DNA from 3 places in the Bacillus sp. BSL6 genome. Region 3 is predicted to be linked to each of the others. Evidence: riboswitches for the same ligand, from Rfam matches in the RefSeq annotation. Region 3 holds a riboswitch; each other region holds the start of a gene.
The links. A riboswitch is a leader RNA that binds a small molecule or an ion and turns the genes downstream of it on or off. The one in region 3 is predicted to bind S-adenosylmethionine.
Positions count from the first base shown of each region.

Region 1 (12,687 bases), on a different contig from region 3:
CTGTGACTGAGACTGTTGAGAGACTTGAAATTTTTGCTAGATCATCTTTTCCAAATGGATACGCGATATAACCAGAAATAGTTTCTCCTGCTTTTACTAAGTAATCATTCGTTGGAGCAAGCTTAGTTGGCAGTTGATCTTCTTTTGGAATTAAATCTTTATAGTTACTATATACTTTCTGCGCACCAGTAAACGATATGTCCAATGCTGGCATATAATAAATATCTTTAGCTGAACTATTTTTTACGCTATAGTTCACAAGAATGACTCCGCCCTCTGTTTGACGGTTAAATGGAATGTTAAAGTCCGTATGGAATCCATTTAATTCAACTAATGTATAACTGTTCATCGATACTGAAATATCTTCAGATTTATAGACTTGTGGTTCCTTATTTTCAAAAAGAACTTTTGTTTTTCCGCCTGTTTCTTTTTCCATGTAGGAAATAAGTTTAGAATAATCGCTGGAGCTAGTAGCGGTATTTTCCGTCTTTTTATCTTCAGTTTTCTTGTCTTCGGATTTTTTTTCTTCAGGTTTATTTTCTTTTGTTGTATCCGTTTTTTCTGTTTTGTTTTCTTTGGCTGCATTTTCTTTTTGTTCTTTATTTGTCGTATCGCTTTGACCACAGCCGGTTATTACAAAAGCTGCTACGATTACTGCAGAAAATAAAGAAAGTAATTTTTTTGACATGTTTCTTCCCCCTATTTGTTTAAAACTAAACTCTCACATTAGCCCCACGTTTTATTATAAGAAGGCTAGTCAATATTTACCAGTGTTTTTTCTGATTATTTCCATTATTTAAATATTGTAATATAATAAATTTGATGGAAGTTTGGAATGGAATATTGGTTTTTATTTTTTTATCATTTGAAATATTACACCATATTGTTATGATAGAAATAGAGGTATATGGAAAGGAGACAAGGACTCAATATGTGGATGAACTTGTAATGATTAGAAATTAGATAGATGAATTTTTCTCTCATAAGTGAGGGGTTATTTGGCTATCTGTAAATCATGCAAGGACTGCATATTTGGCTTGTGCGTCCCCTTTGTAAGGATAGATACTTATGTGGGGAAATTCATATCTCTTATATAAAATATGCGTCCTTTAAAATTGGAGGAGTATATGATGAATCAATTAAAAGATAAAGTAGCAGTTGTTACAGGTGTAAGTCGTTTAGATGGTATAGGCGCAGCAATTTGTAAAGAATTAGCTGAGGCTGGATACAATATATTTTTTACGTATTGGACAGAGTATGATAAAGAGATGCCTTGGGGCGTTGATCAAAGTGAACAAATACAATTACAAGAAGAGTTACTAAAAAACGGTGTGAAAGTATCGAGTATGGAGTTAGATTTAACTCAGAATGATGCACCGAAAGAGCTTATAAATAAAGTTACTGAACAACTAGGCTACCCTCATATATTAATTAATAATGCAGCGTATTCTACGAATAATGATTTCTCTAATTTGACTGCTGAAGAATTAGATAAGCACTACATGGTCAATATTCGTGCGACTACATTATTAAGTAGTCAATTTGCCCGAGGATTTGATAAGAAATCTGGTGGTAGAATTGTGAATATGACTTCGGGGCAATTTCAAGGGCCTATGGTTGGAGAACTGGCGTATGCAACAACGAAGGGGGCTATTGATGCTCTAACTAGTACGTTGTCAGCAGAAGTAGCTCATTTAGGAATAACAGTGAATGCAATTAACCCAGGTCCAACTGATACAGGCTGGATGACTGAAGAGATAAAGCAAGGATTAAAACCAATGTTTCCTTTTGGCAGAATTGGTGAGCCAAAGGATGCAGCAAGACTCATTAAGTTTTTAGTAAGTGAAGAAGCAGAGTGGATTACGGGACAAGTTATTCATTCAGAAGGTGGATTTAAAAGATAAGAAGAAGGTATCTCATCCTGGTGAGATACCTTCTTTTTTAATCTTTCTTCAACCTTCGTGCAATACCATTCCCTAAAGACTGTAATCCTTGAACGAGGATAATTAAAATAAAGACAGTTGCATACATTACTTCAGGTTCATAGCGTAAATGTCCGAAGCGATATGCTAAGTCCCCTAGTCCACCAGCACCTACAAGGCCAGCCATTGCTGTTGCGCCGATTAAGCCAATCGTTGCAATTGTTAATCCAAGTACAAGGGAGGGACGAGCTTCTTTCACCATAACGTGCCAAATAATTTTTATAGTAGAAACGCCCATCGCTTGATAGGCTTCAATCACACCACGATCTACTTCTAATAATGCGGTCTCCATCAATCTTGCGATATAGGGAGCAGTGAAGACGACAAGCGGTACGATAACACCTTGCACACCAATGGATGTTCCCATTAGAAATTTTGTAAAAGGTAGAATGAAGAATAATAGAATGATAAATGGAAGAGAGCGAATGATATTAATAATTGTATTAAGAATTGGATAAATGATTTTGTTTTCTCGCTGTCCACCAGGTCTCGTTAAAACAAGTGTGACACCAAGTGGCAGTGCAATAAGGATCGAGATGAGTAATGAAATAGATGTCATTTGAAAAGTTTGTATGGTCGCCTCCCATATAACTTTACCCCATTCATCCAAAAAGGACTTGTTTTCCATGGCCTGTTCTACCTCCTTCTACGATGATTCCCTGTTCTTGTAAAAATGATAAAGCACGGTTGATTTCATTTTGTTCCCCTTGCATATGAATGATAAGTTTCCCGTATGCTTCATGTTTTAATTGAGTAATATTACCGGATAAAATATTCGGATATACTTGGAATCGTTTTGTAGCGACAGCTAATGCTGGTTCTCCTGAAGAATTTCCTATAAAAGAAAGAGTTACAATTTCACCAGTAGTTTGAAGTTCTTTTTGTACATCTTCTGGAATTTTTGCTGCAAATGCACTATTTACAAATTTCTTCGTTGTTACATGTTGTGGGTTTGTAAAAATATCTTTCACAGTCCCGCTTTCAACTACTGTTCCATGTTCCATAACAGCAACTCGGTCGCATATACGCTGGATGACATTCATTTCATGTGTAATTAATAAAATTGTAATCCCGATTTCCTCATTAATCTTTAATAATAGGTCAAGAATAGAATCAGTTGTTTCTGGATCTAAAGCGCTCGTTGCTTCATCACTTAATAACACTTCCGGTTCATGTGATAGTGCACGCGCGATGGCTACACGTTGTTTCTGGCCACCAGAAAGTTCACTTGGATAGGCGTCTTTTCGATTAAAGAGATCGACAATACGTAAATACTTTTCTACCCTTTTTTCAATTTCTACTTTTGGAATGCCAGCAAGGCGTAAAGGTAGTGCGATATTTTCATAGACGGTAACGGTTTTAAGTAAATTGAACCCTTGAAAAATCATCCCGATTTTTTGTCTCGCTTTTGCTAGTTCTTTTGTAGACAGTGTTGTTAAATCTTGCTCGTTTACAATAATATTTCCTGTTGTTGGTTTTTCTAATAAATTTACACAGCGAATTAATGTACTTTTGCCAGCGCCACTATATCCAATGATTCCAAATACTTCGCCCTTTTTTACTTGGAGGGAAGTAGACTTAAGAGCTTCCACATTCCCCTTTTTTGTTGTAAATACTTTGGATACATTTTTTAATTCAATCATTATCGTCAGCTCCTACCAAGACGGTAAAACAGAACCATCAAATTTTTTCTCGATAAATTCTTTTACTTCTTTAGATTGATAAGCTTTCTTTAATTTATTTACAACAGCATCATCTTTATTTTCAGTACGAACAACGACCCAGTTTACATATGGTGAATCTTTTCCTTCACGGAAGATAGAATCTTTCGCAGGGCTTAATTTTGCACCTAATGCAAAGTTTGTATTAATGGCAGCTGCTTTTACTTCACTTAGTTGTGTTGGTAATTGAGATGCCTCTAATTCAACGATCTTTAAATTTTTTGGATTTTCAATTACATCTTTTGCAGTCGCTTTTTCTGTCGCTTTTGGATCAACTTTTAAAACACCTGCTTTTTCAAATAGTTTTAAAGCTCGAAGTTCATTCGTTGGATCATTCGGTACAGCAATTGCATCGCCCTCTTTTAATTCTTTTACATCCTTTAAGCTTTTTGAATATACGCCCATAGGGAATGTTACTGTTGAAAATACTTCAGTTAATTTCATATTACGTTCAGCTTTAAATACGTCTAAATATGATTTCGTTTGATAGCTATTTACATCAAGGCTTTTTTCATCGAGGGATACGTTCGGTGCTACATAATCATTAAATACTTTTATATCAATTTCGAGACCGTCTTTCGCTGCTACTTCTTTTACCTTTTCAAAAATTTGTTCATGTGGCCCTCCTGTTACACCGACAGTAATCTTTTTCTCATCTAACGCTTTTACTTCTTTATCTGAACTCCCGCTACATGCGCTTAATAATAATACAGCCCCACTTACAATGCTTAATAATACTTTCTTCATCTATAATTCCCCCTTAAATATACGTTCCAAAATAAAAAGCACCTCTCAAAAATAAGAGAGGTGCCGAATAGACAAAATAGATTCCTCTCTTATCTTCCAAAACGAGAACTCGTTTTGCAGGAATTAGCACCTTAGCTTATACGTTATAAGCTCGGTTGCCGGGCATCATCGGGCCAGTCCCTCCGCCACTCTTGATAAGAGTATGTGTATGTAGTTTTTTTAATATGGTACTAATAGTAAATCTTACAAAAAGAATTGTCAACGTTATTTTCTGAATATATTTTATTTTAAGGTAATCGAAACGTTCCCCTTTTTATGCCCTTTTTCTACATATATATGAGCTTCAGCAATTTCTTCTAATCGGTAAGTTCTATCAATAACAGGCTTTAAATTTTCTGTTTCAGTTAGTTTTTTTAGTAGAAACATATCTTCTTTACTTACCTTTGCCATCATTCCATTAACAGATACATATATTCCATTAGGTGTTAATACTTGTTTACAAAGGGATTTTTTATATTTTCCAACTGCATCAAATATAACATCATAGTATTCCCCCTGCTTAGTAAAATCTTCTTTCGTATAATCGATTACTTTGTCAGCCCCTAAAGATTGCACGAGTTCAAAATTTGAATGACTACAAACAGCTGTAACGGTTGCGCCGAAATATTTAGCAAGTTGTACGGCAGCTGTTCCTACTGATCCAGATGCGCCATATATGAGTACTTGTTGCCCCCTTTTTATACGGGCCTTTCTTAGGAAGTGTAGTGCCGAAGTTGCGCCAAAGGGAATAACTGCTGCTTCCTCATACGTTACATTGGTAGGTTTTAATGCTACTAATCCACTTTCATGTACACATGTATATTCTGCATAACCACCGACATTAAGCTCTGTTAATGCAAAAATTTGATCTCCTTTTTTAAATTGAGTTACATCTGTTCCTATTTCTTCGATTTCGCCGGATAACTCTACACCGAGTATAGGCTTTCTCGGTTTTCTAAAACCTAATATGATTCGCATAGGAATCCAAAATAAGAGAGGGCTATTAAACCCACGTATTCTACAATCTCCAGTCGTTACACTCGTTGCGTGGATCTTGACTAATACTTCGTTCTTTTTAGGTATAGGTTTCTCTATATTTTGAAGCTGAAGAACGTTAGGTGGTCCATACTGTGTGCAAATGATCGCCTTCATAATGACCTCCTGAAATGAGTTGTCGTTATTTACATCATATTTAAACTCTTCATTAAACATGTCGCTATATAGCGAATATAGATTGAAATTTATATAGATTTCATAGGAAAAGAGATGATATTATTTTGGGAAAGGGGGGCGGAATTATGAAAAAAATTATTTTTATTTCAAGTTTAGTGCTTGCAATCAGTCTAGGGGTAGGATGTAGTAATGAGAAAACAGCAAAGACGGATGAGCCGAAAAAAGAATCCGTTCAAAAAGAAAAGGAATTAACGGCGAAAGATGTTTTCAAGAAAACGAATGAAGCTTTTAAAAATGAAGAACATGTAACGATGACATATGGTGTAGGGGTAAAAGCTGAGGGAACAGAGATGGATATATTAAAGGCTAAGATGCAATTAGAGCCAAAGACAAAGAATTCTCGTTCTGAAATGAATATTTCCGGTACAGATGTTGTAGTGTATACTGTGGATGGTAAAGTTGCTGGTGAGGTAAAAAACCCTAATACAGGAGAAGTTATAACCGTACCAGAGGAGCAATTAAACGCTGGTGGAATGAAAGCGACTCAAGATATTATAGATAAATTAGAAGTACCGGAAGTAGTTTTAGATAAAATGAAGCTGGAGAAAAGCGGAGATAAATATAAACTGAAATTTACATTAAAAGGGCAAGAAACAGAAAGTATGTTAACTAGCATGGATGAAACGCAGAAGAAAATGTTACAAGCACAAAACGCGAAGATAGAAGAAGTGGATGCAGAATATATCATTACAAAAGATTTTAAATATGAATCAGCAAAGATAGACATGATTATGAGTAGTAATGGCAAGGATAAAGCACACATTATTACGAACGCAAAATATACGTCGTATGAAAAGTTTGACCCAATACAATTGCCAGCAGCAAAGTAACAGTTTTGATAAGGAGGGACCTAAAATAAGGTCCCTCTTTTTTGTATTCTTTCTTCATAGGAAAATAGGTACAATATAAAGAGGAAAAGATGTAGAAGAGGAGAGTGTCATTTGAAAAAAGGAAAGATAGCGGTGGTCATTGTAGCATATACAGTGTTGCTTGCAACGTCTGTACATACATATAAAAAACAACTCGATCATCCTATTATGAGTGATGTAGGTAAATTGCTTCCGACAAAAATAAAACGTGTTGAAAGTGCTACTGATGAGCAATCGTTAATAAAATTAGTGCAAGATGCAAATGTTTCTGGAGAGAAGATTTCTATTGCTGGTATGCAACATAGCCAAGGCGGACAGACGTATTATCCACATGGTACGATGCTTGATATGAAAGGGTATAATAAAATATTAGAATTTGATCCAGAGAAGAAGCGCATTACAGTTCAAAGTGGTGTCACGTGGAATGATATTCAGAAGAAAATAAATCCATATGGTCTTGCTGTTCAGGTGATGCAATCGCAAAATATTTTTACGGTTGGTGGTTCATTAAGTGTAAATGTACATGGTCGTGATATTCGTCATGAGGCATTGATTGATACAGTCGAATCATTTCGATTACTAATGGCAGATGGCACTGTACGTAATGTAAGTAGAGAAGAGAATGCGGATTTATTTCCTTACGTCATTGGCGGTTATGGGTTATTTGGTGTCATTTTAGATGTGACTTTAAAGTTAACAAATGATGAATTATATGAAACGCATACGAAAATGCTAGATTATAAAGAATACACGTCTTATTTCAAAGAAAAAGTGAAAAAAGATGCTAATGTTCGTATGCACTTAGCTCGTATTTCTGTTGCTCCAAATTCATTCTTAAGAGAAATGTATGTGACAGATTATACATTGGCACAAAATCAAAATATGAGGGAAGAGTATAGTGAACTAAAAGAAGAAACTATTATAGCAGCGCCGAAATTTTTACTTGGATTATCACGCTATAGTGATTGGGGAAAGAATACGTTTTGGGATATACAAAGAAGTTATTTCGAACGTACAGATGGAAAGTATGAGACGCGAAATAATGTTATGAGGTCAGATAGTGCCTTTATGGAATATGAAAATCCGAATAGGACAGAGGTGTTACAAGAATATTTTGTGCCTATAGATTCTTTTACGGAATACATAGATGATTTACGTAACGTATTAAATGAAGAAGAGTTTAATTTGCTTAATATTACGATTCGTTACGTGGAAAAGAATGAAAATGCAGTTTTATCCTATGCGAAAGATGATATGTTTGCACTGGTTCTTTTAATTAATCAAGGGCGTTCTGAAAATGAGATAAAGAAAACAGAGGATGTTATTCAGAAGATGATTGATGTTACGTTAAAGCATAACGGTAGTTATTATTTACCGTATTATTCTTATCCAACGAAAGAGCAGTTAAAGAGAGCATATCCTCGTATAGAAGAGTTTCTTCAGAAGAAAAAAGAAGCGGATCTAAAAGAGAGATTTGTGAATTTATTTTATAGGGAGTATACGAAATGACATATAGAAGATTTGTAGCTTCACAAAGCATCATTATGATGGCTGGAAGTATGGTATTTCCTTTTTACATTCTATTGCTTCGGAATGTTGGAAATAGCTTCTCACAGTTTGGCTGGGCATATGGCTTATTTGCCTTAACTTCAGCTCTAGTATATCCGTTAGTTGGAAGAATCTCTGATAGAGTAGGTGATAGAAAGTTACTAATTATATACGCCTGGTCTATGGCAATATTAATGCTTTGTTTTCCTATTGCAACAGAAGTATGGCATGTATACATTCTTCAAATTTTAATGGGTATTTTAGGGGCTGTGCAGCGTAATACGGAGAAGACTTCGTTAGCACGAAAAGTTGTACAAGAAAATGCTGGTTATGAGATTGGAAAATATCATGTGTGGACATCGATTGGAGGAGCAGTAGCAATTATTGCAACAGGATATTTAGTAGATTTCTTTACGATCGGCACGATTTTTTATATTGCATCTATCTTATATGTAGTGAGCGGAGTTGTACTAAGTAGTAAAAAAATATAACAATTCCCATTTTTACCTGAATAACCTTTATTTGTTATACTAAAGGGGAAGACAAAAGAAAAGGGGACATTGCCTTTGATGAAATTTTTAATTTTAGCTATTCTCACTTTGTTTTTGATTCCATGGACAAGAAGAAGCGGTAGTAAACTTCGAGCAGTGGATAAGAAAGGGGATGAGAAGGTTGTAAAGGGTAAGAAATCATCTATTTTAGTTATTCCATTTTTATTTTGGATAGGTATTGCAATCTATGAATATTTTTGGCTAATTGATGATCGAGCAGATTCAATTCTTACTCATTATTCTGTTGCAGTAGCGATTTTAATTGGGCTTGTTTTATTTTCCCAAGATCAAATAGGTAAATTAGAAGGCACGTTAAAAGGACTTCTAATGTTTGTTTTACTTGCAAGTTACGGCTACTTTGGTTATTTGCACGATATAGTAATCTCGCAAAAGAAATATGATTCTGTTGTAAAGGTAGAGAAAGATATTTCAGAGCCATTTACTGAAAATGATCAGCCATTTACAGTGCCGCCAAAGACAGCGGAGAATAAGATGAAAAAAGTATTTGGGGATATTCCGAAAGTAGCTTATTTTGAGCTAGGAGAATTAACGCCACAAATGGTAAATGGCGAGGCTTTATATGTAGCACCGATTGAAGTTTCAGGATTTTTTAAAGCACGTAAAGCTGAGACAATTCCAGGGTACGTCACGATGTCAGGTACGAATCCTGATGCAGAAGCAAAGCTGCACCTTGGTTATAAAATGAAATACGTGCCAAGCATGTTTTTCGGAAATCATTTAGAGCGTGTGGTAAGGAAAGCAGAACCAAATTTAATCTTTAAAGGGAAACCTAAATTCGAAGTGGATGATAAAGGGAAACCGTATTATACAATGACGTACGGTGAATTTATTTCGGGAAGATCCGGATTCGAAGTAGAGGGCGTTGTAGTAGTAGACGCACAAACAGGTGAAGTGAAAAGATACGATAAAGGAAAGGCACCTAAATTTGTTGATGGTGTATTAAATCACGAGACCGCATCTACATTAAATACGTATTTCGGTAAGTACATTCACGGATTTTGGAATACAAAATTCTCGCAAACGGACATGAAGATTCCGACTGAGTGGGGAACGAAAGAAGGAGTTACACCAATCTTCGGTAAGGATGGAACGTTATATTACTTTACTGATTTCACCTCTCCGAAAGAGGGAGTAGATTCTGCACTAGGTTATTCACTTATCGATGCGCGTACAGGTAAGTTGTATTACTATAACGGAAAAGAAGTAAAGGGAATTATGGATGGTTCGGCTGCTTCGGAAGTCGTGGATAATTCCTTTAAGAGAGAGAAATGGCATGGAACGATGCCGGTTATTTATAACGTGTACGGTAAACCTTCTTGGATTGTACCTGTTATTGATGATGGAGGGTTAGTGCGTGCCCATACGGTTATCTATGCTTCTAATGCGAAAATATTTGCAACAGGTTCGACGCAAAAAGAAGCGCTTGAGAATTATAAAAATGCGCTGAGTGGAAGCGGAGATTCATTTAGACCGACTTCAAATGGAAAAGAGGCGCAAAAAGAAGGCGTTGTACAACGTGTATATAAAGAAAAATCAGGTGAAAATACAATTGTTTATGTACTGTTGGAGAACGAACAAAAAGTGTTTATGATACCTGCGAAAAAGTTCCCATATGCTATGTTTACAGAAGTGGGAGATCCAATTCAAATCACATATTTAGATACAGGAGAGGCGATGTCTTCCGTATCTAAATTTACAAATAGTAATTTGAACAAGTAAAGCGATAGAGATTCTATCGCTTTTTTTACAAAATTAAACAGGAAAATACGCTATACTTGACGTATGTGTATGTTGTAACTATAATTGTTACGATTTAGTATGTATAGGAAAGGGTGAACGGAAAAAGTGAATGAAGTTAATCAGGAAATATATAAGCCTGTAAAGATGAACAGGTTATGGATGATTCTTGTATTAGGAACACTTACGGCGATTGGGCCATTATCTATTGATATGTATTTGCCTTCATTACCGAAATTAACGGATGACTTGCAAACAGGTGCATCCCTAGCCCAGCTTACATTAACAGCTTGTTTGCTTGGGCTTTCAGTAGGACAATTATTTGTTGGCTCAATTAGTGATATTTACGGAAGACGCAAACCTCTTATTATTGCTCTCATTATTTATGTTGCTTCTTCTTTACTTTGTGCTGTTGCGCCATCTATTTGGACTTTAGTGTTATTACGCTTCCTACAAGGAGCTTCAGGATCAGCCGGGATTGTTATATCACGTGCAATGGTACGTGACATGTATTCAGGTTCTGAAATGACGAAGTTCTTCTCACTGCTTATGTTAGTAAACGGAGCAGCACCTATTTTGGCACCGATTATTGGGGGACAATTATTACAGTTTACAACGTGGCGCGGTGTTTTCATCGTTCTTGGAGCAATTAGCGTATTCATGTTAATCTCAGCTACTTTCGTATTACGTGAAACATTACCTCCTGAAGAAAGAGAAACAGGCGGTTTGTCAGGGACGTTAGCGACATACGGAAAACTGTTAAAGGACCGTTTGTTTATGGGATATGCATTGTCACAAGGATTAGTAACGGCGGCAATGTTTGCATACATTTCGGGCTCACCATTTGTGTTGCAGAACATATACGGAGCATCACCACAGCAATTTAGTTTATTCTTTGCAATCAACGGTATCGGTATTATTATTGCTAGTCAGGTTACGGGTCGTTTAGCGGGGAAAGTGAATGAGAAGACATTATTTGTCTCTGGTATCATTATTGCAGCTGTTGGTGGTTTATCTTTATTACTGACAATCTTACTAGGGATAGGGTTAATTGGTGTTTTATGCTCGTTATTCCTTGTCGTATCAAGTGTTGGGGTTGTCTCAACAACTGGGTTTTCATTAGCGATGAGAAATCAAAAACAAGCTGCAGGAACAGCATCAGCTTTATTAGGCTTATTACAGTTCATTTCAGGAGCGCTTGTTGCACCGCTAGTAGGTATTGGTGGAAGTAATACCGCATTACCGATGGGTGTTGTAATAGCTCTTTGTGAAATTGGTGCGGTACTATGCTATTTATTTATGGCTAGAAGAAGTGAAAAGCAGTTTGAACTGCAAGCAAGACAAAATTTAGAGGCTTAACAAAAAAGAACTGATTCAAAGGGAATATTTGAATCAGTTCTTTTTTTTATTTCTTTCAAATACCTCATACATATTATTCATGATCGTATCATATAAAACAGCAAGTTTATCCCACACCCAGCGATTACTATCAACTTCTTTTTCCCCGCAGTCGATAATATCGGTATGGTCGGTAATTTTATACGCTTTTTTAACGACAATAGGAGCAATTTTCGGTATACGTGGGATTTCTTTTAAGATATCTGCGAAGTTTCCAATGTAGACATGACCGATGATTTCGATTGTTAATGATTTATCTGATATATTTAGCACTGTATGAAATTGATTTGTATGTTGTTGTTTTAAATATTGGGCTAACTTAAATGGAGCATGCTTCTTTTTTAATACGCGGCGAAGGCTCTCTGTATTTTCGATATGAAGTGATTTTTCGCGAATAAGGACACGAATATCTTCTCCCATAAAAGGCATTGTATTGTACATAGATGATTCTCCTTAAAAACTTACATATGTTTGCGTTATGCATATGTAAGTCTAGCATGGTTTGTTCTTTATGTGTGCTTACAGTTTTGTAAGGTGCTGTAGTAAAGCAGTGCAAAAGTTATTTGTATAAAGTGACGATACTGTGACAAACATGTTGGTATATATATTACGATGTCGTCTTAAGTGTAAAAAGTAGGATGTTCTCGGTATAATAACAAGTAGAGATAAAAGAAACTATAATGAGTAGTAGCTGTAGATAAAAGGAGAAGAAGAGATGAAGAAGGCTTTGGGTATTGCTGTAATGGGAAGTATGATCCTTCTAGCAGGATGTAATGGAAATAAGGATACGAAAGAACCGAAAGAAAAGGTAGAGCAATCTACAGAACAAACAGAAGAAATG
Region 1 covers NZ_JAVGCW010000011.1:66,593-79,279, reverse strand. The annotation lists gene RCJ96_RS24915 (DUF5068 domain-containing protein) at 1-688, opposite strand, end outside; gene RCJ96_RS24910 (SDR family oxidoreductase) at 1,128-1,904, shown strand; gene RCJ96_RS24905 (methionine ABC transporter permease) at 1,942-2,610, opposite strand; gene RCJ96_RS24900 (methionine ABC transporter ATP-binding protein) at 2,585-3,625, opposite strand; gene RCJ96_RS24895 (MetQ/NlpA family ABC transporter substrate-binding protein) at 3,638-4,450, opposite strand; SAM riboswitch class I at 4,537-4,651, opposite strand; gene RCJ96_RS24890 (NAD(P)-dependent alcohol dehydrogenase) at 4,733-5,641, opposite strand; gene RCJ96_RS24885 (DUF6612 family protein) at 5,788-6,552, shown strand; gene RCJ96_RS24880 (FAD-binding oxidoreductase) at 6,664-8,100, shown strand; gene RCJ96_RS24875 (MFS transporter) at 8,097-8,630, shown strand; gene RCJ96_RS24870 (DUF3981 domain-containing protein) at 8,709-10,430, shown strand; gene RCJ96_RS24865 (multidrug effflux MFS transporter) at 10,596-11,807, shown strand; gene RCJ96_RS24860 (hypothetical protein) at 11,841-12,287, opposite strand; gene RCJ96_RS24855 (hypothetical protein) at 12,562-12,687, shown strand, end outside.
Region 1: linked by a shared signal. The riboswitch ahead of RCJ96_RS24895 (MetQ/NlpA family ABC transporter substrate-binding protein) and the one ahead of RCJ96_RS21810 (methionine ABC transporter ATP-binding protein) in region 3 are both predicted to bind S-adenosylmethionine.

Region 2 (7,377 bases), on a different contig from region 3:
CATAAATAATTCCAAACTCTACTAATTTACTTTTAAAAGAAGACATTCTAAACGCAACAATCGTTCCAATAATCGTAATAATTAAAACAATAGGATAACCAATTAACTGTACATTTGTTAACGTAAATTGTTGATTCGGATTTCCAAATAAAATATTTGTAAGTAACCAATACCCGCCAATACCAATTATCATTCCTAAGATACTTTTTATACTCCCGCCTTTATCCTTCTCCATCTCTTTCGCTAATTCTTCCGCATACTCTTTTGGCGAATTACCAAATATATCACTTACCGTCTTTCCCTCTTTCTCACCTTCAATTAAATGAAACTCTGCATCTTCTAGAAAGGCATCCACATCTTCTTCTTTCATTCCTTTTGTTATTAAATACACTTTCGTATCGATTAAAAACTTTTCTCCTTCTTTAGAAATCTTCATGATCATCCCTCCCTTATTAAACCGTTTCTCTTCTATTCGTCTTCATCATAATTTCAAGGAAAATTAAAATAAATAAACTTCCGTATAAACATATAATTTGAAATAACATTGGAACAAGGTCTTCTGATGTAAATGTTTTAAACAGTAACATAATCGAAAGCGGGATGATTAAATATAAGTTTTTAAACCATCCATTAAAATATATATTTATTGCTACTGTAATGATGAAAATACCACCAGCTAATATATAACTTTGCATTTGGGTGAATATAAACATTTTTGTAGGATAAATCACATCTAATATCGTTACAGCCCCTATTAGAAACATTGGTGCGATTATGACTAACGACCACATAGCAAACCATATTTTTGTAAAACTTGTTACGAAAGTCATTTTGCGAAGTAGAAAATTAGGACCTATCACAACTAAAATTAATGACAAACTATATCCAACGCACTGAATAAGTGACATCTGTAATAGTCCGTTATTCACTATTAGAATAGAAGCAATAATCCAAAACGATACGATATTCATTACTGTAAAACCAATTTGCTTCCACGTTTCCTGTCTATCTCTTTCCATCACTTTTACAAGTTCATTTGCGTATTCTTTCGGTGAGCTTCCGAAAATTTCTTCTACACTTTTCCCATCACTCTCACCTTCTATTAAATGAAGTTCTGCGTCTTCAATAAAGCTTTCAATATCGCTTTCTTTCACACTCTTTGCAGTCAAAAACAACCTCATATCTAATAAAAACTTTCGTGCTTCATTTGATAGCATTATCTTCTTCTCCCCTTTCCTTCAAGTAGACGTTCCACACTACTTTGCATCGCTTCCCAGCGATCCATAAATTCATCCAGTGCATCTTCGCCATCTTCTGTTAACGTGTAATACTTCCGTTTTGGACCAGATGGGGATTCCTTCATTACACTTTTTATGAATCCTTCCTTTTGCATTCGTATTAATAACGGATAAATACTTCCCTCACTCGCCATTGTAAAGCCATACTTTGCTAGCTTCTCACTCATTTCATAACCGTATATTTCACCTTCAGAAATAATAGCAAGTAAGCATCCTTCTAAAATCCCTTTCAGCATTTGACTTGTCGACATAATTCAAATCCTCCTACTATCTTGTTTTACAAGATAGATAAGCGTAAGTATCTTGCTTTACAAAATAGTATAGCAAAGACTATTTTGCAAAACAAGATAGCTAGCAATATTTTTCCAAACCTTTGCAGGATTTTTCTTATCCACTCTCTAAATAGAGCAATATGAGAACTTTATTATGAAGGGATGTTTTTCATCATGGTTACAAATCGAGTTGTTTTTTTAACAGGTGCTGCAAGTGGTATTGGATATGAAATGGGAAACGCTTTTGCAAAAGAAGGTGCAAAAGTTGTTATTACCGATCGTCTTGAAGAGCGTGCAAAAGAAGCTGCTGAACAACTACAAAAAGAGGGCTTTCAAGCTATCGGCTTAAAATGTGATGTTACATCCGAAGAAGAAATAGAAGCATCCATTTCCCAAACTGTTAATCATTTCGGTTCATTAGACATATTAATTAATAACGCAGGAATGCAACACGTTTCACCAATTGAAGATTTTCCAACCGAAAAATTCGAGCTACTAATTAAAATTATGCAAATCGCTCCTTTTATCGCCATTAAGCATGCCTTTCCCATTATGAAAAAGCAAAAATATGGCCGAATTATTAATGTAGCTTCCATTAATGGCCTCGTTGGATTCGCTGGAAAAGCTGCTTATAATAGCGCAAAACATGGTGTAATTGGATTAACAAAAGTTGCCGCTTTAGAAGGGGCTACTCACGGAATTACTGTTAATGCACTTTGTCCCGGTTATGTCGATACCCCTCTCGTACGGAATCAATTACAAGACTTGGCCACTACACGAAATGTACCACTCGAAAATGTTTTAGAGGATGTCATTTATCCACTTGTCCCACAAAAACGCTTATTACAAGTACAAGAGATTGCTGATTATGCGATGTTTTTAGCGAGCGAAAAAGCTAAAGGTATAACTGGCCAAGCTGTCGTTATCGATGGTGGTTATACCGCTCAATAAAAAATAAAGTTTGCTCACGAAGAGCAAACTTTATTTTTTATCGCGAGGATCATCGTACTTTAGTAATTGCCTTGGCAACTTCTCTATTGCAACAATTACCCCATCTAATTTACTTTCAATTCGATGAAGTAAATATAATGTTACAACAATAGGAAACCCTACATTACCTATCATCTTGATCCACTCTTCCATCTTTTTCTCCTCCTTTCATTATATAAATAAGAGAAAAGAACACATTTAGGCATAAAAAAAACAAGCTATTAAGTATTAGCTTGTTTTTTCAAACAATGATGCAATTTCTCGCTTATAATCTCCGCATATAATACCTTTCTCAGTAATAATACCTGTAATTAATTTATTTGGTGTTACATCAAATGCAGGATTATAAACAGTAGTTCCAACTGGTGCCACCTGTTTCCCAAAAATTTTCGTAACTTCTGTTTCATCTCTTTCTTCAATAACAATTTCTGCACCTGTTTGTTTCGTAATATCAAATGTCGATAGTGGAGCTGCAACGTAGAACGGGATATCGAAATACTTTGCTAATATAGCTAAATTCATCGTTCCGATTTTATTTGCTGTATCCCCATTTGCGACAATTCGGTCCGCTCCTACAATAATTGCGTTGATTTCTTTCGTTTGAATAGCATGAGCTGCCGTATTATCTGTAATAAGTGTTACATCAATACCTGCCTGTTTTAATTCCCAGGTCGTTAAACGTCCGCCTTGTAAAACCGGTCTCGTTTCACACGCATACGCATGTAACCGTACACCCTTTTCTTTCCCAATATAAAACGGTGCTAATGCAGTACCATATCTAGCAGTTGCAATACTGCCAGCGTTACAAATTGTTAAAATGTTATCACCGTCTTTAAAGCATGTTAATGCATGTTCTCCAATACTCCGGCATACCGCTTCATCTTCTTGCTGAATACGAAGCGCTTCTTCTTCTAATATTTTTTGCGCTTCTTTTATTGTAGTAATTTCTTGAATAGATTCTCTCATACGATCGATTGCCCAAAATAAATTGACTGCTGTCGGGCGTGACGTCCCTAAATAATTACAATCTCTATTAAACTTCTTTTGAAATTCTTCAATATGTAAAGTAGTATATTTTTTTGATGCAAGCGCCAAGCCAAATGCAGCTACAATTCCAATTGCAGGTGCTCCTCTTACTTCTAGCATGACAATACTTTTCCATACCTCTTCAATCGTCGTTAATGTTTTGTATTCTGTGCTATGCGGCAACTTTGTTTGATTTAATACTGCAATGGCATCACCTTTCCAACTGACAGACCTCGGAATCGTAACAACTGTACTCATGCTTTTATCCCTCCAGAAACTGTCTGTTGAAATAATGTTCGGAACAGTTGAATATCGGCGTTCTTAGACTCATATTTTATTAGTTCTTTCCCTAAGGATAACGCTTGTTTCTTAGCTTGAATTCTCGTTTCTTTATTTGTTATTTCATCTAAATCAGCTACATGTGCTAAGCCAATTGTTCTACGGATAAGCTCACATCCTGCAAACCCGACGGCATCCGTAAAAATGTTTTGCAAAATAATTGGTAGCCATTGCTTTTCTTTCGTATATGCTTCTACACCTTCTCCAATCCATAACTTCGTAAAAGTTTCTACAAAATAACTCCATGTCTTCTCTACATGAAAAAATAATACACCTCTCTGTTCTTCTTCTCTAGATAGAGCATTTAATAATAGATTTGCAATAAATTGCCCGATGTCAAATCCAAATGGACCGTACGTTGCAAATTCTGGGTCAATCACTTTCGTTTCAGAAGGTGATGAAAAAATACTTCCAGTATGTAAATCTCCATGAATGAGTGCCTCTTTTCTCGTTAAAAATTTATATTTATATTGCGCTACTTTTAGTTTTAAAGTTTTATCACTCCATAGTTCATCTACAGCCAATTGTAACTCCGGCTCATAATCATTCGTATCGTAATGCCCAAACGGATCTGTAAACACTAAATCTTCTGTTATTTTGCAAAGGTCTGGATTTACAAATGTACCTTCTAGTACCCTTTTTTCTTCTGACTCTAACCCGAAATCTGAAGTATAAAACAAAACATGTGCTAGAAAACGACCAATATGTTGAGATAAAAGTGGATACTCCTCTCCATCTATTAATCCTGTTCTTGTAATGGTTAGCCTTGATAAGTCTTCTATAACTGTTACTGCTAACTCTTCATCATGACTGTACACTACCGGCACATATTCAGGTACATACTTCGCGAAAATTTGTAATGCTTTACTTTCAATCGTTGCTCTTTTTATAGACAACGGCCAGCTCTCACCAACTACTTTCGCATATGGTAGTGCTTGTTTTATTATAATTGACTTCTCTCCATCATCTAATTTGAACACGTAATTTAAATTTCCATCTCCAATTTCATGACAAACTACATTTGCTTTCTTTTCAAAATAACCGTGTTCTTTCGCATATTGTATAGCTGTTATTTCAGTTAATGCATAATATCCCATCGTCTTCTCCCCCTTTTTTCATTCAGAGGTTTTTCTGACGTAGAAAAACCTCTTTCCACTAAGAAAGAGGTTTGAAGTTTATCTTCTCCCCTCTTATCTGCCAGAAAGTTTTACTTTCTGCTGGAATTAGCACCGTGCCTTTTGGCGTCATAAACGCCCCATTTCACAATGGTATTACGGTCGGTTGCTGGGCTTCATCGGGCCAAATCCCTCCACCTGCTCTTGATAAGAGTTGTATAATTTTTTAGAATTTTTAACTTTATGTTGAAGACTATACCAAGAATAAAAATCACTTGTCAACATTTTATTTGTATAATTCTGGACGACGATCTGCAAAAACTGGAATTCCTTTACGTACTTCTTCAATTTTCTCGAATGTAAGCTCTCCAAATAAAATTGATTCTTTTTCATTCGCTTCTACAACAACTTCGCCCCAAGGGTCGACAATTAAAGAATGACCAGCAAACTCATTATTTGGATCTTTTCCTGCCCTATTACATGCAACAACATAACACTGATTTTCAACCGCTCTTGCTTGTAATAGCAAACGCCAATGTGCTAAACGAACTAATGGCCATTCAGCTACAACAAATAAAACTTTTGCACCTTTAGCAGTATGAACACGCATCCACTCTGGAAAACGAATGTCATAACAAATTGTGCCAGCACACTCTACATCATCTAACTTAAATTCACCTGTACTATTTCCAGCGATTAAATATTTATGTTCATCCATAAGCTGAAATAAATGTACTTTACTATATTCATTAACTAGTTCTCCTTTATTCGTTACAACATACATTGTATTTGTAACACCTTGTTCTGTTTGCTTTGCTATAGAACCACCAACAATATGTACACCATATTGTTTCGACCATTCTATCAACTTTTCTTTCGTTTCCAATCCATCCCTATCTGCAATTTCAGAAAGTCTCGTTAAATCATAACCTGTTGTCCATAGTTCTGGTAAGACGATAACATCTGGTCTTTCCTTCATTGCTTCGCTTATTTTATTTTTAGCATTCTCAATATTTTTTTCTACATCTCCAAAGACAATATCCATTTGAATACATGCGACTTTCATTTTTTCAGCCCCATTCTCATTTTTTTCTTTACAAAATACTGGAAAGATTATATCATTTGTCACTAGAATTGTAACAACTTTCAAAAGAGGTGGAAAGTATGAAATTATTTCAACCTTCTGAGATAGTAACATCATTGCCAACACAATTTTTTGCTTCACTTGTTGCAAAAGTTAATAAAGTCGTTGCAGCTGGTCACGATGTTATTAATCTAGGTCAAGGTAATCCAGATCAACCAACACCGCAGCATATCGTAAAAGCTTTACAAGATGCTGCAGAAAAGACCATTCATCATAAATATCCGCCATTTCGCGGACATGAAAGTTTAAAAGAAGCCGTGGCAACATTCTATCAACGTGAATATGATGTAGTAGTAAATCCAAAAACTGAAGTTGCTATTTTGTTTGGTGGAAAGGCTGGATTAGTAGAATTACCAGTTTGTTTTACAAACCCTGGTGATACGATTCTCGTTCCCGATCCAGGCTATCCAGATTATTTATCAGGAGTTGCTTTAGCGAAAGCACAATTTGAAACAATGCCGCTTATTGCAGAAAATAATTTTTTACCAGATTATACGAAAATCGATGACTCTATTTCCGAGCGTGCAAAATTAATGTTTTTAAACTATCCAAATAATCCGACCGGTGCTACTGCATCAAAAGATTTCTTTGATGAAACCATTCATTTTGCTAATAAACATAATATATTAGTCGTTCATGATTTTGCTTACGGTGCGATTGGATTCGATGGTCAAAAACCTGTTAGTTTCTTACAAGCAGATGGTGCCAAAGATACAGGAATCGAAATTTACACATTATCGAAAACTTTCAATATGGCTGGCTGGCGCATCGCTTTTGCGGTAGGGAATGAAAGTGTCATTGAAACAATTAACTTATTACAAGATCATATGTATGTTAGTATTTTTGGTGCCATTCAAGATGCTGCCCGCGAAGCACTATTAGGTTCACAGTCTTGCGTCATAGACCTTGTAAATAGTTACGAATCTCGAAGAAACGCTCTTATTTCAGCTTGTCATTCAATTGGTTGGAATGTAGGCATTCCAACAGGGTCATTCTTTGCATGGCTTCCCGTTCCAAAAGGATATACTTCTGAGAGATTTTCCAATATTTTACTAGAAAAAGCACACGTTGCAGTTGCTCCTGGTGTTGGATTTGGTGAACATGGCGAAGGGTACGTCCGTGTTGGTCTCTTGCATACAGAAGATAGATTACGAGAAGCCATTAATCGAATTGATAAATTAAATTTTTTTAAA
Region 2 covers NZ_JAVGCW010000001.1:771,397-778,773, reverse strand. The annotation lists gene RCJ96_RS04385 (DUF1129 domain-containing protein) at 1-436, opposite strand, end outside; gene RCJ96_RS04380 (DUF1129 domain-containing protein) at 453-1,217, opposite strand; gene RCJ96_RS04375 (PadR family transcriptional regulator) at 1,217-1,549, opposite strand; gene RCJ96_RS04370 (3-hydroxybutyrate dehydrogenase) at 1,745-2,521, shown strand; gene RCJ96_RS04365 (YvrJ family protein) at 2,552-2,713, opposite strand; gene mtnA (S-methyl-5-thioribose-1-phosphate isomerase) at 2,789-3,844, opposite strand; gene mtnK (S-methyl-5-thioribose kinase) at 3,841-5,022, opposite strand; SAM riboswitch class I at 5,113-5,254, opposite strand; gene RCJ96_RS04350 (carbon-nitrogen family hydrolase) at 5,327-6,190, opposite strand; gene RCJ96_RS04345 (pyridoxal phosphate-dependent aminotransferase) at 6,205-7,377, shown strand, end outside.
Region 2: linked by a shared signal. The riboswitch ahead of mtnK (S-methyl-5-thioribose kinase) and the one ahead of RCJ96_RS21810 (methionine ABC transporter ATP-binding protein) in region 3 are both predicted to bind S-adenosylmethionine.

Region 3 (12,687 bases):
TGTTAAAAATGTGAAAGCAGAATTGAAACAAGCTAAGTTATATTATGGCGGCGGTATTTCTAATGCTGAACAGGCGAAGGAAATGGCGCAGCATGCTGATACAGTAGTTGTCGGAAATATTATTTATGATGATATAAAAGCAGCGTTAAAAACGGTTAAAGCAGTAAAAGGAGAGTAGGTGCAGGCGTATATGAGTATGACAGATAGATTATTAAATGGTTTAAATCCGCAGCAACAAAAAGCAGTACAAACAACGAACGGACCACTTCTATTAATGGCAGGCGCAGGCAGTGGTAAAACACGTGTGTTAACACATCGTATTGCGTATTTACTTGGTGAAAAAGGAGTAGCACCATGGAATGTACTAGCTATTACCTTTACAAATAAAGCGGCTCGTGAAATGCGCGAGCGTATTGATACACTTGTCGGACCAGAAGCAGAAGATATTTGGATTTCTACGTTCCACTCAATGTGTGTACGTATTTTACGACGTGATATCGATCGCATTGGTATTAATCGTAACTTTACAATTTTAGATTCAGGTGATCAGTTAACTGTAGTCAAAAAAATTATGAAAGAGCGCAATATTGATCCGAAGAAATTTGAACCGCGCTCTATTTTAGCTGGTATTAGTAATGCGAAAAATGAATTGTTATCTGCGGATAAATATGCAAAGAAAATTACAATTGCTGATCCATATGAAAAATTAACGAGCGATGTATATACAGAATATCAAAAACGTCTTTTGAAAAATAACTCACTAGACTTTGATGATTTAATTATGACGACGATTCAACTATTTGAACGTGTTCCAGAAGTACTAGAGTTTTATCAGCGTAAATTCCAGTATATTCACGTGGATGAGTATCAAGATACGAACAAAGCGCAGTACCTTCTTGTTAAACATTTAGCAGCACGTTTCAAAAATTTATGTGTTGTAGGTGACTCAGATCAGTCAATTTATCGCTGGCGTGGTGCGGACATTTCTAACATTTTGTCATTCGAAAAAGACTATGAGAACGCGCAAGTTATTCTGTTAGAACAAAATTATCGTTCGTCACAAAATATTTTAAATGCAGCGAATGCTGTTATTGAAAGAAATACGAATCGTAAACCGAAGAAATTATGGACAGATAATGAAGTTGGAAGCAAAATTTCGTATTATCGTGCTGCAACGGAAAAGGACGAAGCATACTTTGTGGCGAAAAAAATTCGCGACGATATTCAAATGGGAAAACGAAAATATACTGATTTTGCAGTGTTATATCGTACAAACGCGCAGTCTCGTATGGTCGAGGAGATTTTCCTGAAATCTAATATTCCTTACAAAATTGTCGGCGGTACGAAGTTCTACGACCGTAAAGAGATTAAAGACATTTTGGCGTATTTACGCTTAATTGGGAATCCAGATGATGAGATTAGTTTCGCACGTATTATTAACGTACCAAAGCGTGGAATTGGTGCGACTTCTATCGACAAAATTATTAATTACGGTGTACAAAATGGAATTTCATTAACAGCTGTATTCGATGAGATTGAGCATGTTGGAGTAAGTGCAAAGGTTACAAAGGCAGTAAAGGAATTCGCAGGTTTATTACACAACTGGGTAAATATGCAAGAGTATTTATCTGTTACAGAATTGGTAGAAGAAGTTATTGAGAAAACAGGCTATCGCGATATGTTGAAAAATGAGCGTACGTTAGAAGCAGAAGGTCGTCTAGAGAACTTAGATGAGTTTTTATCTGTTACGCAAACATTTGAATCTCAAAGTGAAGATAAGAGTCTTGTTGCATTCTTAACAGACTTAGCACTTGTTGCAGATATTGATCGTGTAGATGAAGACCCAACTGCTGGTGAGGAAGTTATTTTAATGACGATGCACTCAGCGAAAGGGTTAGAATTCCCAGTTGTCTTTATTGTTGGTTTAGAGGAAGGAATATTCCCGCATACTCGTTCTCTAATGGAAGAAGATGAAATGCAAGAAGAGCGTCGTCTTGCTTATGTAGGTATTACTCGTGCAGAAGAAGAGTTGTATTTATCTAATGCACAAATGCGTACTTTATTTGGTAGAACAAGTATGAATGCCGCATCTCGATTTATTACAGAAATCCCGACAGAACTAGTGGAATCATTAAATGAAACAGCGCCGAAGCGTGAAACTTCGTTTGGTGCAAAAGGAAGAACGGCAAGTAGCAGTAAAACGACAACTACAACACGTTCTCGCTCAGCTTTCGCGCGTCCTGCAGCTAAGACGACAGGCGGCGAACAAATTGGCTGGGCAGTAGGCGATAAAGCTTCCCACCAAAAATGGGGAGTCGGTACAGTTGTAAGTGTAAAAGGTGAAGGAGATGCAAAAGAATTAGATATTGCGTTTCCAAGCCCAATTGGTGTTAAACGTTTGTTAGCAAAATTTGCACCTGTGACGAAACAATAGGAAAGGAATGAGGATATGTCAAAAGAAATAGCAAAAAAACGTATAGAAGAACTACGTGATTTGTTAAATACATTTAACTATCAATATCACGTGTTAGACAATCCTTCTGTTTCTGATGCGGAGTATGACCGTAATATGCAGGAGCTTATAAAATTAGAAGCAGAGAACCCAGAGTTTATGAGTGAAGATTCTCCCTCCGTTCGCGTTGGGGGAACGGTTCTTGATATATTTGAAAAAGTAACACACAAGTCACCGATGTTAAGTTTAGGAAATGCATTTAACGAAGGAGATTTACGTGATTTTGACCGACGAGTACGTCAAGGAATTGATGATGCGAATGTAAGATATATATGCGAATTAAAAATTGACGGACTTGCAGTTTCACTTCATTATGAAAAAGGACGCTTCATTCAAGGGGCAACACGTGGTGATGGTGTAACAGGTGAAGATATTACTCAAAATTTAAAAACGATTAAAGCAATCCCGCTTCGTTTAAATGAAGAAGTAACGTTAGAAGCACGAGGCGAAGCTTATATGCCGAAGCGTTCATTCGTTAAGCTAAATGAAGAAAAAGAGCAAAATGGTGAAGATGTATTTGCAAATCCGCGTAATGCGGCAGCAGGTTCAATCCGCCAACTTGATCCGAAAATTGCAGCGAAGCGTAACTTATCTATGTTTGTATACGGTCTTGCGAATGTAGAAGAAAAAACAATCCTATCACATAGTGAATCGCTTGATTTCTTAGGTGAACTTGGATTCAAAACAAATCCAAATCGACGCACATGTGAAACAATTGAAGAAGTTATAGCTTATGTAGAAGAATGGCAAGAAAAACGTCCGCATCTTGATTATGAGATTGATGGGATCGTTATAAAAGTAGATGATGTTGCTCTTCAAGAAAGTCTAGGCACTACAGCAAAGAGTCCAAGATGGGCGATTGCTTATAAATTCCCAGCGGAAGAAGTTGTAACAAGATTAACAGGCATTGAATTAAGTGTTGGTCGTACAGGGGTTGTAACACCGACTGCAGAGCTAGAGCCAGTGCGAGTGGCTGGTACGATCGTTCGTCGTGCTTCTTTACATAACGAAGATTTAATTCGTGAAAAAGATATTCGAATTGGTGACTACGTTGTTGTGAAGAAGGCTGGAGATATTATTCCTGAAGTTGTGAATGTTATTTTCGATAAGCGTACTGGTGAGGAAGAAGAATATCATATGCCAACGCATTGCCCAGCATGTGAGAGTGAACTAGTTCGTTTAGAAGAAGAGGTAGCACTTCGTTGTATAAATCCAACTTGTCCTGCTCAAATTCGAGAAGGGTTAATCCATTTCGTTTCAAGAAATGCAATGAATATTGATGGACTTGGAGAACGTGTCATTACACAACTCTTTGAGGCAGATTATATTCGTACATTTGCTGATTTATATTCGTTGACGAAAGAGCAATTATTACAGCTAGAACGATTTGGAGAAAAATCAGCAACGAATTTAGTACAAGCAATTGAGAATTCTAAAGAAAACTCATTAGAGCGATTATTATTCGGTCTTGGTATTCGCCATGTTGGAGCGAAAGCGGCACGTACATTTGCAGAGCATTTCGAAACGATGGATGCGCTTGTGAAGGCAACGGAAGAAGAACTAAAAGCAATTAATGAAATTGGTGAAAAAATGGCTCAATCCGTAGTAACGTATTTCGATAATGAAGACGTATTAGAGTTATTACAACAATTTAAAGAATACGGCGTGAACATGACATATAAAGGCATGAAAATTGCTGATTTACAAAACGTTGAGTCGTACTTCGCAGGAAAAACTGTCGTTTTAACAGGGAAATTAGAAGTTATGGGACGTAGTGAAGCGAAGAAGAAGATTGAGGCATTAGGTGGAAAGGTAACAGGAAGTGTTAGTAAAAGTACAGATTTAGTTGTTGCAGGTGAAGCGGCAGGTTCGAAATTAGCACAAGCGGAGAAACATAATGTCGAGGTTTGGAATGAAGAGAGGTTCTTACAAGAGCTAAATAAGTAAGAGGTGCAAACTTACCATGAAAAAAATAGCATTAGCGGTATTAAGCCTTGGCCTACTTGTAAGTGGGTGTAGTGCAGGTGCTGACAAAGATGAAAAAGTGGTTGAGAAATCGGGGAAAGCAAAAGAGCAAGCAATCGTCCCGAATTACTCTATTTCGGATGAATATTATAAGACGACTATTCCATTTGGGGGAGGGAACGCACGTGGCTTAGTTGTGCAAGGAGTAAGTAATCGTCTTGATATAGATGAATTTGAAACAGGATTAATGCGTATTGCGAAAGAATCATTTAGTACGAAAGATAATGTTTTCAAAGGCGGAAAATCCCTAACTACTCAGTATATACAGATGCTTGTTAAAAGAAAACGTACAGATGCAGAACAAAAGGAACTAGAAGATACATTAAAAAAAGATGCGGTTAAATTCCCGAACATAGGGTTAAATCCTGCATTAGGTACAGGATCCGAATCATTAGAAGTGAAAAATAAAAAAAATCCAATATATATTTCAAATATTTTAGAGCATGATTATTATGTGAACAAAGGCGAAAAAAATGAGCGTAGTGGCATTGTAGTTGGATTAGCGATGAATTCGGTTCATTATTATGAGGAAGAGCATGGGTACCCGCGTGAGGCTGCAATTTCGAATGAAAAGATGTTAGCTGAAGGGAAAAAAATGGTGCCAGAAATCTTGAAAGTTATGCATGAACAAGATCCTGAGACAAAAAACCTTCCGATAACATTTGCAATTTATCGTCAGGCTCCGAAGTCTTCGCTCGTGCCAGGTAACTTTGTTTCTTATGCGAATGTCGAAAAAGGTAGTGAAACGGTTGAGGATTGGAAACAAATTAATGAGAAATATTATTTGTTCCCATCTGAACAAGCGAAAACAGATAATAAACGTGAAGACTTGGCGAGAGTATCAAACTTCAAGGCAAAATTAAGCGATTATTTCCAAGGTGACTATACAGCTGTTATCGGTACTGGTATGTATAGAGATGATGAATTAAGAGAAATAAAGCTTGATATTCCTGTCCAGTTTAATGGGAAAGCAGAAATAATTGGCTTTACACAATATGTAGCCGGGCTTGTTATGGAATACTTCCCGAATTATATGAAAGTACAAGTAACGATTAAATCTGTAGAACGTCCAGAAGCGATTATTATACGTGAAGCGAAGCAAGATGAACCGTATGTGAAAATTTTAGATTAAGTAGAAGGGCCGTTCCTTTATGGAACGGCTTTTTTTCTTGAGTAATTTTGTTATAATTTAAAATGTTATAAATAATGGGGTAAGGGGTAAAAGGCATGGATGAATTAAGTTTTCAAGTCATTATTTTATTAATTGCATTCGGTTTTTTAGCAGCTTTTATTGATTCAGTTGTTGGCGGTGGAGGATTAATTTCGCTTCCGGCACTTATGTTTGTTGGTTTACCACCAGCTTCGGCAATTGCAACGAATAAATTAGCTGCAACGATGGGGACGTTTACGAGTGCGATTTACTTTATTCGATCGGGAAAGGTTGATTTTAAAATTGTAGGAAAGTTAATCCCGTTAACTGTTATAGGAGCGGTCGCAGGTGCTTTAGTAGTAAAGTTTATCCCGCCGGATATTTTACGTCCGTTAGTGCTTGTAATGTTGGTGTTTATTGCTATTTATATTATTGCGAAAAAGGATTGGGGAAGTGTATCTACCTATAAGAAGATGACGAAAAGAAAAACATTAATATTTTTCTTTGTTATTTTAATGATAGGGTTTTACGATGGATTTTTTGGGCCAGGAACAGGATCCTTTTTAATTTTTGCATTTTTATTAATTGGTTTGGATTTTATTCAAGCGGCAGCATCTGGAAAACTTTTGAATTTTGTTAGTAATATCGTATCGTTAATCACTTTTTTATTTTTAGACGTAATTCATTTTGAATACGGTATTATTATGGGGTTATCGATGATTTTTGGCGCTTATTTTGGATCGAAGTTTGCAGTTCAAAAAGGTGTTGGATATGTAAGAACTTTATTTTTGTTAGTGACTATTTTATTGATTAGCAAAAACGTTTTGGAATATACTCATATTTTGTAGAGTTATACATTTGTATAACTCTGTTTTTTTATTATATTTTAAAAATTAATTAATTTTTAAAATATAAGTCTAGGAATATTTGAATAAATCTAAATTATCGTGTAGAATAATGTTGTAAAATGTAAACGTTTTTCTAAGGGGAGGCTAAAAATAATGGTAGTAGCATACAAACATGAGCCATTTACAGATTTTTCAGTAGAGGCTAACAAATTAGCGTTTGAAGAAGGTTTAAAGAAAGTAGAATCTTATCTTGGACAAGACTATCCATTAATTATTGGGGGAGAAAAAATCACTACAGAAGACAAAATTGTTTCTGTAAACCCTGCAAATAAAGAGGAACTTGTTGGTCGCGTTTCAAAAGCAAGCCGTGAGTTAGCTGAAAAAGCAATGCAAGTAGCGGATGAAACATTCCAAACTTGGAGAAAGTCAAAACCAGAAATGCGTGCAGACATTTTATTCCGTGCTGCAGCGATCGTTCGTCGTAGAAAACATGAATTCTCTGCTATTCTTGTAAAAGAAGCAGGTAAACCATGGAATGAGGCAGATGCTGATACAGCAGAAGCAATCGACTTTATGGAATATTATGGTCGTCAAATGTTGAAATTAAAAGACGGAATTCCAGTAGAAAGCCGTCCAATTGAATATAATCGTTTCTCTTACATTCCATTAGGAGTAGGTGTTATCATTTCTCCTTGGAATTTCCCATTCGCAATTATGGCAGGTATGACAACAGCTGCTTTAGTTTCTGGTAACACAGTATTACTAAAACCAGCTAGTACAACTCCTGTAGTAGCAGCGAAATTCATGGAAGTATTAGAAGAAGCTGGCTTACCAGCTGGCGTAGTAAACTTCGTACCAGGTAATGGTTCTGAAGTTGGTGACTACTTAGTAGATCACCCTCGTACACGTTTCATTAGCTTCACTGGATCTCGTGATGTAGGTATCCGTATTTATGAGCGCGCAGCGAAAGTAAACCCAGGCCAAATTTGGTTAAAACGCGTTATCGCTGAAATGGGCGGTAAAGATACAATCGTTGTTGATAAAGAAGCAGATCTTGAATTAGCAGCTAAATCTATCGTTGCATCAGCATTCGGATTCTCAGGACAAAAATGTTCTGCATGTTCTCGTGCAGTAATCCACGAAGATGTATACGATCACGTATTAAATCGTGCTGTTGAATTAACGAAAGAATTAAAAGTTGCTAACCCAGCTGTATTAGGTACAAACATGGGTCCTGTTAATGACCAAGCTGCATTCGATAAAGTAATGAGCTATGTTGCAATTGGTAAAGAAGAAGGTAGAATTTTAGCAGGTGGCGAAGGAGACGATTCTAAAGGCTGGTTCATCCAACCAACAATCGTTGCTGACGTTGCAGAAGATGCTCGCCTAATGAAAGAAGAAATCTTCGGACCAGTAGTAGCATTCTGTAAAGCAAAAGACTTTGACCATGCACTTGCAATTGCAAACAATACAGAATACGGTTTAACAGGAGCAGTTATCTCTAACAACCGTGATCATATTGAAAAAGCACGTGAAGACTTCCACGTAGGTAACTTATACTTCAACCGTGGATGTACTGGTGCAATCGTAGGATACCAACCATTCGGTGGCTTTAACATGTCTGGTACAGACTCTAAAGCTGGTGGTCCTGACTACTTAGCGCTTCACATGCAAGCAAAAACTACTTCTGAAACTTTATAAGAAATAGTAGAAGAGATCTTCGCAGTCTGCGAAGATCTCTTTTTTTGAAAAATTTTTTATATGTGGATTAACATAGTAATCAGTAGAAAAACTAATAAAGTAATAAGGTTTACTTCAGCAAAATGAGGTATATTTATATTTGCTGAATAGATTCTCTTTAAAGACAAGAAAAGTAGGTGAACAAAGTGGGAAAATATCAATTGGATTACAAAGGTCAGGTAGCTGTCGCGAAGTTTCATGAAAAACAGACGCCTGTCAAATTTGATAAAAAGCAGCAAATTGAAAAATTGCGTGCGGAGTATTTGAAAAAGAAACAAAAACAAACAGATAAATAATAGGAGAAATTAGTTAATTTGCATTAAAAAACACTTACCATATATTACTATTTGGTAAGTGGAACTAGCTAAAACCTATTCATATCGGGATAAACATGTAAATAGAAATAAAACAATGAGAAAAGTTGACTTATTAGTCACATTTTTTTGTATTCATTTTAAGGATTTCCTGTATAATACAATTTGAAAGAAAATCTATGGTTTGACAAGAAACACTCTTTTCGGTTTTGCTCACTGAAGAGAGTGTTTTTTTGTAGCTAAAAACTCCTCTGTACTCATTACATTTGCATATACGCCATTTAAACTAGCTAAAATTGTATTATGAATATAAACAGCTGGTATCGTAGCATTCTTAAAAGAAAGATCTTTTGTCGCACAAGCATCATGTATAACAGTACATTGCAAGCCGAAATCAAAGGCAGCCCTTACGGTAGCATCAATACACATATGAGTCATCATCCCGCATATGACGAGGTGCTCAATCTTTAAACGTTGTAATTGCTCTAGAAGATCGGTTTCGCGAAAACTATTTGGATAATGTTTGAGTATAACGGTTTCTTCTTTAAGTGGGCGTACGCTTTCATGAATATGTACACCTTCTGTATTGGGTAGGAAAAAAGTAGCGTCCTCTTTTATTGCTACATGTTGGATATGAAAAATGGGTTCGTTTTTCTTTCTAAAGAGCTGTAGTAGCTGACTAGCATATGCGCTTGCTTCTGCTGGATTACGCAATTCCATCTTTCCATGTGGAAAATAATCATTTTGAATATCAACGAGTAAAAGAGCTGTTTTCATATATTTATCTTCCTCCGATTTCATATTCAAATAATGGTATTCAATTAGTAGAGAAGATTATCCTTTTAAAAAATATGCAAGAGGAGAAGTTTACATAACTTTAAAGGTTACTATTTTCTATTAAAATTTTCATCTGAAAATTTTAATAAAGAAATAATTAATATTTTTCTAAAAAATGTATTGACTCTTATTATTCTGAGTTCTATAATGAGAATTAATTAAACGACAATTAAATCGATACATTCTTATCCAGAGAGGTGGAGGGACTGGCCCTACGATACCTCAGCAACGGGTTTTTTAATACCGTGCTAACTCCAGCAAGCCTATAAGGGCTTGGAAGATGAGAAGATGTGAACGAGTACATATAAGTGCTCTCCTTCTTATCTTTATGTTTGATAAGAAGGAGAGCACTTTTTATTTTACCTCGAGAGCTCTACTTCAAGTTTTTACAGCATATAGGAGGGGAAAAAATGATTTCTTTTAATAATGTAAGTAAAGTATATGAATCAGGTGGGCAATCTGTTCATGCGGTGGAGGATGTAACGTTATCAGTTGAGAAAGGCGAAATTTTTGGCATTATTGGTTTTAGTGGCGCTGGAAAGAGTACATTATTACGCCTAGTAAACATGTTAGAGAGACCAACGGCAGGAACGATTTCAATAGATGATAAAGAGATTACATCATTATCGACGAAAGAATTACGGAAGCTAAGACAAAGAATCGGGATGATTTTTCAAAGCTTTAATTTATTTAATTCAAGAACAGTGTTTGGGAATATTGCTTATCCATTAAGGTTAGCAAAAGTACCAAAGAATGAGATAAAAGAAAGAGTAAATGAATTGCTGAAGTTTGTAGGGTTAGAAGATAAGGCAAACAATTACCCAGAGCAGCTATCAGGCGGACAAAAGCAGCGTGTAGGTATTGCTAGAGCACTTGCAACATCACCAGATATTCTTATATGTGATGAGGCAACATCAGCTTTAGATCCAGAAACAACGACAGAAATTCTAAACTTATTAAAGAAAGTAAATCGAGAATACAATTTAACAATTCTTCTTATTACACATGAAATGCATGTCGTGAAAGAAATTTGTCACCGTGTAGCTGTAATGGAAAAAGGAAAAGTTATTGAAGAAGGAAAACTGTTTGATGTTTTCACACAACCGAAAACAAAGACGACTCAAAACTTTGTACGTTCTGTTATTAATGATCATTTACCGGAAAGTGTTTTAGCGAAAATTCAAAATGGTGGTCAGATTTATCGCCTAACATTTACTGGTGAGGAAACAGGACAGCCGGTACTATCATATATCGCAAAAAACTATAATGTGGATGTAAATGTACTGTACGGAAATATTATTGAACTTCAAAATGTGCTATTTGGAAATCTTCTTGTAGAATTGCAAGGTGAACAGAGGGAAATTCAAAAAGCATTACAACATCTAAGACTGCAAGTGCAGCTGAAGGAGGTAGAAGCTCATGCGAGTTGATTGGAGTATATTTTGGCCGCGCATACTAGATGCGACGGGGGATACCCTCTTAATGGTAATTGTAACCCTTATATTCGCTACAATTCTTGGTATACCTCTAGGTTTACTTTTATATGTAACGAGAAAAGGAAACTTTTTAGAAAATAAATGGGTCTTTTCTATTCTTAATATCATTATTAATACAATTCGTCCGATTCCATTCATTATCTTCTTAGTAGCTTTAAGCCCGTTAACAAGAAGTGTTATCGGAACGACAATTGGAACAGCAGCAGCAATTTTTCCAATGACGTTAGTTGCATCAATTGGTATCGCTAGAATGGTTGAAACAAATCTTGTTTCTGTTCCGAAAGGGGTAATTGAAGCAGCGCAAGCGATGGGTGCTTCACCAATTAGAATTGTTTTTGAAATCCTTGTACCAGAAGCGTTAGCACCATTAATTTTAGGTGTTACATTTATGACAGTTGGTTTAATTGAATTTTCTGCAGTTGCTGGGCTTGTCGGTGGTGGCGGTCTTGGTGATTTAGCAATGACATATGGTTATCAACGTTTTGATACATCAGTTATGTTCGTAACGGTCGTTTTACTTATAATTCTCGTACAATTAGCTCAAAACTTAGGAAACTACTTTGCGAAAGTCTTTTTACGCAGATCATAAAAAGGAAGAGGGGGAAAAGAGAATGAAGAAGATTTTAGCATTTGCATTATCAGCAATTGTAGGAATTTCGGCGTTAAGTGGCTGCTCGGATGCAGGAATAAAAGAGAAAACAGTTCGCATTGGTGTAACTGGAACGGATGGAAACGCTTGGGAAATTGTAAAGGAAAAAGCTGAAAAAGAAGGAATTAAAGTTAAACTGGTTGAGTTCTCTGATTACACAACGCCAAATAAAGCGTTAGCTGATGGAGATATTGAATTAAATTCATTCCAGCATATTGCATTCTTAGAGCAATTTAAAAAGGAGCATAAGCTAGATATTACAGCTGTTGGTACAACGCAAATTGCACCAATGGGTTTATACTCTGAAAAACATAAGAAAGCAAATGAAATTCCAGATGGTTCAGAAATTGCGATTCCAAATGATCCAACGAACCAAGCACGTGCATTAAAACTTCTTGATGCAGCTGGGTTATTAAAGCTTAAAAAAGACTTTGGTCTATTTGGAGATCCAAGTGGCATTGCTGAAAATCCGAAGAAGTTAAAAATTACACCGGTTATCGCACAGCAAACACCTCGTGTATTAAAAGATGTAGCAGCTTCAGTTATTAATAACGGTGTTGCTGGTCAAGCTGGATTAGATCCAGCGAAGGATCCAATTTTCTTAGAAGATCCAAAGAATGAAAATGCGAAGCCATATATTAATATTTTCGCAGCTCGTACGAAAGATAAAGATGATCCAACACTGAAAAAAGTAATTGAACTATATCATTCAAAAGAAGTGATAGATGCAATTAAGAAAGAAACAAATGATGGTTCCATTTCAGTAAATCTTTCACTTGATGAGCTTGAAAAAATCGTAAAATAATGATTGGGTTTAATGGACTAACAGAAGGAACCCCTCCGCTGTTAGTTCGTTCAACATATAATCTACTTAACAAACAAAACAAACCCTAATTCTGTACCTTCCAATTCTGTATAATATAGAATCCAATGTTTGTTAAGTAGAGTAATAGACCGGGAGTTTTCCTGGTCTTTTTTTATTACTGAAAGCGGCTAGCGAGTAGTAAGGTAATCCAAATGATAATGGGATAAGAAAATAAGCTGAACACGAGTGTAATTACGAATTGCTTTTTATGAATTAAGTGTTTTTGGGATGAAAAAAAGAAAATAGAAAAG
Region 3 covers NZ_JAVGCW010000007.1:184,216-196,902, reverse strand. The annotation lists gene RCJ96_RS21850 (heptaprenylglyceryl phosphate synthase) at 1-178, shown strand, start outside; gene pcrA (DNA helicase PcrA) at 191-2,434, shown strand; gene ligA (NAD-dependent DNA ligase LigA) at 2,450-4,459, shown strand; gene RCJ96_RS21835 (CamS family sex pheromone protein) at 4,476-5,669, shown strand; gene RCJ96_RS21830 (TSUP family transporter) at 5,765-6,535, shown strand; gene pruA (L-glutamate gamma-semialdehyde dehydrogenase) at 6,689-8,236, shown strand; gene RCJ96_RS21820 (hypothetical protein) at 8,422-8,571, shown strand; gene RCJ96_RS21815 (cysteine hydrolase family protein) at 8,803-9,366, opposite strand; SAM riboswitch class I at 9,609-9,713, shown strand; gene RCJ96_RS21810 (methionine ABC transporter ATP-binding protein) at 9,837-10,856, shown strand; gene RCJ96_RS21805 (methionine ABC transporter permease) at 10,846-11,511, shown strand; gene RCJ96_RS21800 (MetQ/NlpA family ABC transporter substrate-binding protein) at 11,534-12,376, shown strand; gene RCJ96_RS21795 (HXXEE domain-containing protein) at 12,552-12,687, opposite strand, start outside.